3 regions of the Streptomyces sp. GSL17-111 genome follow, and region 2 is predicted to be linked to each of the others. Evidence: riboswitches for the same ligand, from Rfam matches in the RefSeq annotation. Region 2 holds a riboswitch; each other region holds the start of a gene.
What was found. A riboswitch is a leader RNA that binds a small molecule or an ion and turns the genes downstream of it on or off. The one in region 2 is predicted to bind cyclic di-AMP.
Positions count from the first base shown of each region.

Region 1: it holds a riboswitch for cyclic di-AMP, as region 2 does, so the genes downstream of both, V6D49_RS19945 (transglycosylase family protein) here and V6D49_RS17595 (LysM peptidoglycan-binding domain-containing protein) in region 2, are expected to answer to the same signal.
Region 3: it holds a riboswitch for cyclic di-AMP, as region 2 does, so the genes downstream of both, V6D49_RS11760 (M23 family metallopeptidase) here and V6D49_RS17595 (LysM peptidoglycan-binding domain-containing protein) in region 2, are expected to answer to the same signal.

Region 1 is NZ_JBAJNS010000001.1:4,467,639-4,469,893, forward strand. Features, by position in the region: gene V6D49_RS19945 (transglycosylase family protein) at 1-1,314, opposite strand, end outside; cyclic di-AMP (ydaO/yuaA leader) riboswitch at 1,318-1,495, opposite strand; gene V6D49_RS19950 (aldo/keto reductase) at 1,954-2,255, opposite strand, start outside.
Region 2 is NZ_JBAJNS010000001.1:3,943,685-3,945,939, forward strand. Features, by position in the region: gene V6D49_RS17590 (transglycosylase family protein) at 1-595, shown strand, start outside; cyclic di-AMP (ydaO/yuaA leader) riboswitch at 852-1,016, shown strand; gene V6D49_RS17595 (LysM peptidoglycan-binding domain-containing protein) at 1,023-1,724, shown strand; gene eno (phosphopyruvate hydratase) at 2,014-2,255, shown strand, end outside.
Region 3 is NZ_JBAJNS010000001.1:2,680,452-2,682,706, forward strand. Features, by position in the region: gene V6D49_RS11755 (TetR/AcrR family transcriptional regulator) at 1-175, shown strand, start outside; gene V6D49_RS11760 (M23 family metallopeptidase) at 330-1,382, opposite strand; cyclic di-AMP (ydaO/yuaA leader) riboswitch at 1,394-1,525, opposite strand; gene V6D49_RS11765 (PP2C family protein-serine/threonine phosphatase) at 1,781-2,255, opposite strand, start outside.

The DNA of each region.
Region 1 (2,255 bases), 520 kb from region 2:
GTAGCCGGCCCCGGTGCGGATCTCGAAGTGCAGGTGCGGGCCGGTGCTGTTGCCGGTGGAACCGACCAGCCCGATCTGCTGCCCGCCGGTCACGCTCTGGCCCGTGGAGACGGAGAGCGAGGACAGGTGGGCGTACTGGCTGTAGCGGCCGTCCGCGTGCTTGATGACGACCTGGTTGCCGTACGAGCCGCCCCAGCCAGCGGAGACCACGGTGCCCGCGCCGACCGAGCGCACGGTGGAGCCGGACGGAGCGGAGAAGTCCACGCCGGTGTGGTAACCGCTGGACCAGGACGAGCCGGTGGCGCGGTACGGCGTGCTCGGCGAGGCGTCGACCGGGCGGACCCAGCCGCTCGCCGGAGCCGCCTGCTCGGCCGGCTTCTCGGCCTTCGGCTCGGGCTTGCTGGCCTCCTTGGCCGGCTCCGGAGCGGGCTTCTCCACCTTGGGCTCAGCCTTGGGCTCGGGCTTGGGCTCCGGCTTGGGCTCCGCCTTCTTCGCGGGCTTCTCGGGCTTCGGCTCCGGCTTGGGCTCGGCCTTGGCTCCCTCGTCCTGCTGCGGAGCCGCCGCCTCGGTCACGTCCAGGCTCAGGCGCTGTCCGGGGAAGATCAGGTCCGGGTCGGAGCCGACGACGCCCTGGTTGGTCTTGTAGACGGCCTTCCAGCCGCCGTCCACCGCGTGGACCGTCGCGATGCCGTAGAGGGTGTCACCGCTGACGACGGTGTAGTCCTCGGCGGTCGCGGCCTTCTTGTCGGCCTTGTCGGCCTTGTCGGCCTTGTCGGCCTTGTCGGCCTTCGTGGGCTCGGGGGCCTTCTCGGCCTTCGGGGCGGGCTTCTCGGCCTTGGGCTCGGGCTTGGGCTCCGCCTTCTTGTCGGCCTTCTCGGTCTTCTCGGCCTTCGGCTCGGCGGTGTCCCCGGCCGGGTCGATCTGCGGGGCGGGGCCGTTCTTGGCCAGACCGGCACGGGGGCCGCAGACGGGCCAGGCGCCCGGGCCCTGCATCTCCAGCAGGCGCTCGGCGGCGGCGATCTGCTGGTCCTTGGTGGCGAGGTCGGCGCGCGGGGCGTACTGCGTGCCGCCCGCAGCCTCCCAGGAGGACTGCTGGAACTGCAGGCCGCCGTAGAAGCCGTTACCGGTGTTGATCGACCAGTCGCCGGTGCTCTCGCACTGGGCGACCTTGTCCCACACGGAGACGTCGGCGGCGCTCGCGGAGCCCGCGGCGAGGGGCACGGCCACGCCACCGGCGGTGGCGATGAGGGAAGCACGGGCGACGTGACGGGTTATCAGGGCTTTGCGCGGACGGCGGTGACGACCACGGGACATAGGTGTGTTCCTCTCCTACGCCTACGAGGTGAGCTGTCGGATTCGGACCGGAGAAGCCCGGCCACTCCCCTCGCGCCGAAACGCGTCGGGTCGTGGCTTCACCCCTAGCCGTACCGGTACGGATACACGGCACGGCGCTTACCTGGTTCCCCCGCTCCTGCCGCCCTGGTCTTTCAGGAATTCCCCCGGCCGGGCGGCAGGATTCGGCGTCCCGGCGGTAGGGCACCGCATCCGATGCGGTGCGGAGGAACCGTAAACACAACGCTTTGCACCAGACAAGCGGCTGGGCCCGGTGACGAGACCACCGGGACGGGCCTTCGGCACGGTGCGCACCGGGGCTGATTCCGAGCGTAAGAGGGCGGATCTTTCCGTATGTCCGAAAATCCCTGGTCAGCAGGGAAATTGGCGAGGCGGTGACAACGGGGCCGGCGGTGCGATCGCACACGGTCCGGGGTGCTGTGAGTCCGGTCACCTGCCCGTCGGTCGCCTCTTTATATCGGTCCAATCCCGGCGCTCTTGTTCTGATGGTGCATCAGGCGAGCCTGGTCGTAATGTCCGTTTGTGTCTCTTGTGAGGCTTATTGGTGGTCCGGGGGGGAGTTCGCGCTGGCGGTGCTGGCGGGCTGTCGCGGTGGGGCCCTCACGGCAGGGGGACACCGCGGGCCGTCAACCAGAGCGCGTACCACTCCTCGTGGCTGAGGGCCGGATGCCGGAGCGCGGCGTCCGCGCAGGCACGGATGCGCTCCGGCCGTACGCTGCCGACGATCGGTGCCACGCCCGCCGGGTGGCGCTGGAGCCACCACAGCACCACGGTCTCGGGCGTCGTGCCCTTCACCTCGGCCAGCTCCGCCACCAGCTCCGCCGTCGCCCGCTCGGCGTCCGTCCCCTGACGTCCGGTGTAGCGGCCCTGGGCGAGCGCCCCCCACGCCTGGAGCCGTATTC
Region 2 (2,255 bases):
CGGCTCCGGCACCCCCGACGGCTCAAACGGCGCGGGCCGCTCGGGCGGCTCGGACCGTGCGGAGCCGCAGGAGGCGACGCCGTCCCCGGACGCGACCGACCCCTCCGCCACGCAGAGCCCCGACCCCTCCGATGCCCCGGACGTCGACGAGGCCCGCTCCACCGATCGCCCCGCCCCCGGCCCCACCGGGGCGGACGGCTCCGCCACGGACGGCTCCGAGGACCGGGCTGATCCGGAGGTGTCGCCCTCCGAGGAGACCGCCGTCCCGGACGACGCCCGGTCCGGTGGCGCGGCCGGGGACGGTGCCGGACGGCACCGGGGTGCCCCCGACCCGCGCGAGGCGGACCCCGACGGCACCGACCGTCCGGACCGGGGTGCCGCGCGGCACGCGGCCCCCGCCGATCGCACGGACCCGGCCGGTGCCGCCGAGGAGCACCGCGTCACCCGGGGCGACTCCCTGTCCGGCATCGCCGCCGAGCACGGGGTGGAGGGCGGCTGGCCCGCGCTGTACGAGGCCAACGCCTCCCTCGTCGGTGCCGACCCGGATCTGATCCTTCCCGGTCAGAGCCTGGAACTCCCGGTCGCACAGCGCTAGTTGCCCGTGCGTCGGACGCGGAGGGTCACCCGGACGGACGCAATGTGACGATCGTCACATTCCCGTTCGGCGTGTTCCGGGTTGCGGCGCCCGTCCGTCAGTGCCTAGACCTGGGCAGATTCTTCGGGCGTAGCGTCAAATCGGGATATATGGCCCGTTTCCGAGGTGTTTGATCGGATTATTGCGGTGTGCTTACCGTCACATCGCCCGCTACCGCGGGGCCGTTGACCGTCACGCCGAATCCTGCCGACGGGCAACGGGAACATCGTCGCGTCCGCGAACCGCCGGCAGGAGCGGGGGAACCAGGCACGTGCCGTGCGAGCGGCTAGGGGTGAAGCCCGGAGCGGGTGGACCGCACCGGGCCGGGCGGCTCACGCGCCCGAACCCGACAGCTCACCCCGTAGGCGTCCGGTGAGGAAGACCGTCCATGCTGTTCACCGAGAAGGGCTCCGAACGGAGTCGCAACCGTCAGCCCGTCGTCGTCCGCCTCGCCGCCTCGCTCGCCGGTTTCGCCGGCGCCGCCGTCGGCGGTCCCGTCGTCATGGCGGGCAGCGCGCAGGCCGCTTCCGTCGAGACCTGGGAGAAGGTCGCCGAGTGCGAGTCGAGCGGTAACTGGCGCATCAACACCGGAAACGGGTACTACGGCGGACTCCAGTTCGCCCAGTCCAGCTGGGAGGCGGCCGGCGGCCTCCGCTACGCGCCGCGCGCCGACCTGGCCACCAAGGAGCAGCAGATCGCCGTCGCCGAGCGGCTGCTCGACATGCAGGGCCCGGGCGCCTGGGCCTGCGCGGAGGAGGGCGGCCTCACCGCCGGCGCCCCGCCCGCGAACGTCGACCCCGAGGGCTCCTCCACGGGCGCGGACCGGCCCCCGCGCCCGCAACCGCAGCAGCAGGCGCCCGAGCAGGCGCCCCAGGCCGCTCCCCAGACGGAGCACCAGCACCAGACCCAGCAGCAGGAGCGGCCGCAGCAGTCGGGCGAGGGCGGCACCTACGTCGTGCGGGCCGGCGACACGCTGGCCGACATCGCCCAGCGGCACGGCACCACCTGGCAGGAGCTGTACGACCGCAACCGCTCCGTCGTCGGCGGCGACCCGAACCTCATCTTCCCCGGCCAGCGTCTGGTGGTGTGACGGGCCGGACGCGCATCCCCGAGCCGTCCGGTGGGTACACGCCTCGCGAGCCCCGGTGCGCATCCCCCCGCGCACCGGGGCGTCGGCCGCCGGGGCCGAACCCGTCCGTACGGCGAGACGTCGGCTTCCCCCACCCTTATCTTCAGTTGTTGAACAAACTGGTGCCACGCCGCTGAGCTGCGCTTTCACCGCAGCACCGCACGCCGGACGCGGGCCGAAGGCCCACGGCCGCCCCGGGGACCGTTAGGCTCCTGCCTCAGGAAGACCGACCCACACGAAGGAGACCCTCGTGCCGTCCATCGACGTCGTCGTAGCCCGCGAGATCCTCGACTCGCGAGGCAACCCCACGGTCGAGGTAGAGGTCGGCCTCGACGACAGCAGCACCGGCCGAGCGGCCGTGCCCTCCGGCGCGTCCACCGGCGCCTTCGAGGCCCTGGAGCTCCGCGACGGCGACAAGGCCCGCTACGGCGGCAAGGGTGTCGAGAAGGCGGTCCTCGCCGTCATCGAGCAGATCGGTCCGGAGCTCGTGGG
Region 3 (2,255 bases), 1.3 Mb from region 2:
GGCCCACGTGGAGGGTGGTTTCCCCGGCGACCGGTCGACGGTCGTGATGCTCTACCTGGCGATGACCGGGCTCCTGGTCGAGTACCTCACGCTGCCCGGGGTGCTGGACGCGGCCGAGAGCTCGCTGGACGACCTCGTCGCCTCACTCGTGGACGTCATCGTCCCGGAGCAGTGAAGCGCCCCTCCGGTCGGGGGCCCGGCACAGGCCGACGGCCCTGGCGTCGGGGGGTGGTCCGCCAGGGCCGTCGGAGCGGGGTGCCCCCGTCGCCGGGGGGTGTGTCGTGCGGTACGGGCGCGCGGGGCCGGACGTTCACCCGCGCCGTGCAACCTCAGATGCTCAGGCCCTTGCCGCGCAGCCAGGCCAGCGGGTCGACGGTGTCGGTGCCGCCGGGACGCACCTCAAGGTGGAGGTGGGGGCCGGAGGAGTTGCCGGTGGAGCCGACGCGGCCGATGGTGTCGCCCGTGGTGACCTGGCCACTGGTGCGCGTCATCGATGACAGGTGGCAGTACCAGATCTCGGTGCCGTCCTCGAGTTCGAGCACGATGCGGTACCCGTAGGAACCGGCCCAGCCGGCCTCCTTGATGGTGCCGCTGTGCACCGCCTTGACGGGCGTGCCGCTCGGTGCGGCGAAGTCCTGGCCGGTGTGGTTGTTGGACCACATGCTGCCGGAGTCGCCGTAGCTCGAGGTGAGCTGGAAGTTCGCCAGGGGGAGGGCGTAGCTGGCGGCGAGCTTGCGCAGCCGCTCCTCCTCGGCCTTGCGCTTGCGCTCCTCCTCGGCCTTGCGCTGACGCTCGGCCTCCGCTTCGGCCTCGGCCTTCGCCTCGGCTTCCGCCTTCTTCTCGGCCTCGGAGGCGGCGGCCTTCGCGGCGGCGGCGACGGCTTCCTGACGGGCCGTGGCGTCGGCGGCGGACTGCTGGTGGTCGGCCTGGGCGAGGATGCGGGCGCGGAGCGCCTCGCCGGCGTCGGTGTGGCCGTTCTCGACGTCGGCGGCGGTGAGCGTGGCCTGGGTGAGCGGCGCTGCGACCGGAGCTGCTTCGGAGAGGTCGTCCTCCGGCAGGAAGGCTTCGGCTCCGGGTATGTCGTCGGTGAGGCCGGAGAGGTCGGGCATGGTCAGCGGGGCGCTGGTCTTGGGACCGGCCGTGGCGATACCGCCGGCGCCGATGGCGGCGACCATGCCGACCCCCAGGACGGCACTGCTGCGCGCCATGCCGGAACGCTGCCGGGCGACGCGGTGGCGTCCGCGGACGGGGCGCACGGTGTCCTCGGTGGGATTCCACTCGGTGAACGTGGTGCTGTCCTCAACGGACGGGCCGAAGACCTGATAGTCGTCCGAGGCTTCGCCTGCGTACGCGGTCTCGGTGGCATGCCTGCTCGACGCCACGGGGGCGTTCTCCTTTCCTTCCTTCTCGCCTACCGGGTTAGCTGACGGGTTCGGAGCAGGAAGGTCTCCTACGGGCACGGATGCCCGATTCACCCCAAAGAGTGGTTCCCCGGTTCCTTGAGTGCATCTGGTGCTGCGGGTTGTGCAGTTGTGGTGCAGCCGTGTTGCCAGTTGATGCACGGTCAGGATTCGGCCAAGGCGCACGGTGCCGCCTCTGTGGCGGCAGTGACGACCGCGCTGCGTTATCGAACGTTAATAGACTCGCGGCACATATTCCAAGCGTTCTCGGCAACAAGAGGCCGCTCCCGCCAGGACTTTCACCGCTCGCCGGGACAGAAACGGGCATAACCGCCGAGTAAAAGGTTGCCCAACAGCCGGGGATCGTGGCCAAGTCGTCATCACAGGTGTTTCGTGCCGTCACGGTAGGTGACGGCCAGGAGTGCCAGGTCGTCGGACGGTGGCCCGCCGGTGTACCGGGCGACGTCGGCGAGCACGGCGTCCAGGAGCTCGTCCGGCCCGCCGCGCGTCCACTCGTGCGCCCGGAAGCGCTCGGAGAGGTCGTAGAAGACACCGTGGGGATCGCGGGCCTCGGTCAGGCCGTCGGTGTTCATGAGCAGCGTCGCACCGACGGGGAAGGACACCCGGCCCACCGGTGGCGGGACGGCTCCCTCGGCGGGCAGGGCGGCCAGCCCGAGGGGCGGGGCCGGTTCGACGGGTTCCACGCGCTCCAGCCGCCCGTCCGGGTGGATGAGCCACGGCGTGGGGTGCCCGCAGTTGACGACGCGCAGGCGCCCGTCGTCCGTCACCTCGACGAGCACGGCCGTGGTGAACCCCTCCATGGAGTCGACGCTGCCCGCGCGCCGTCTGCCCTCC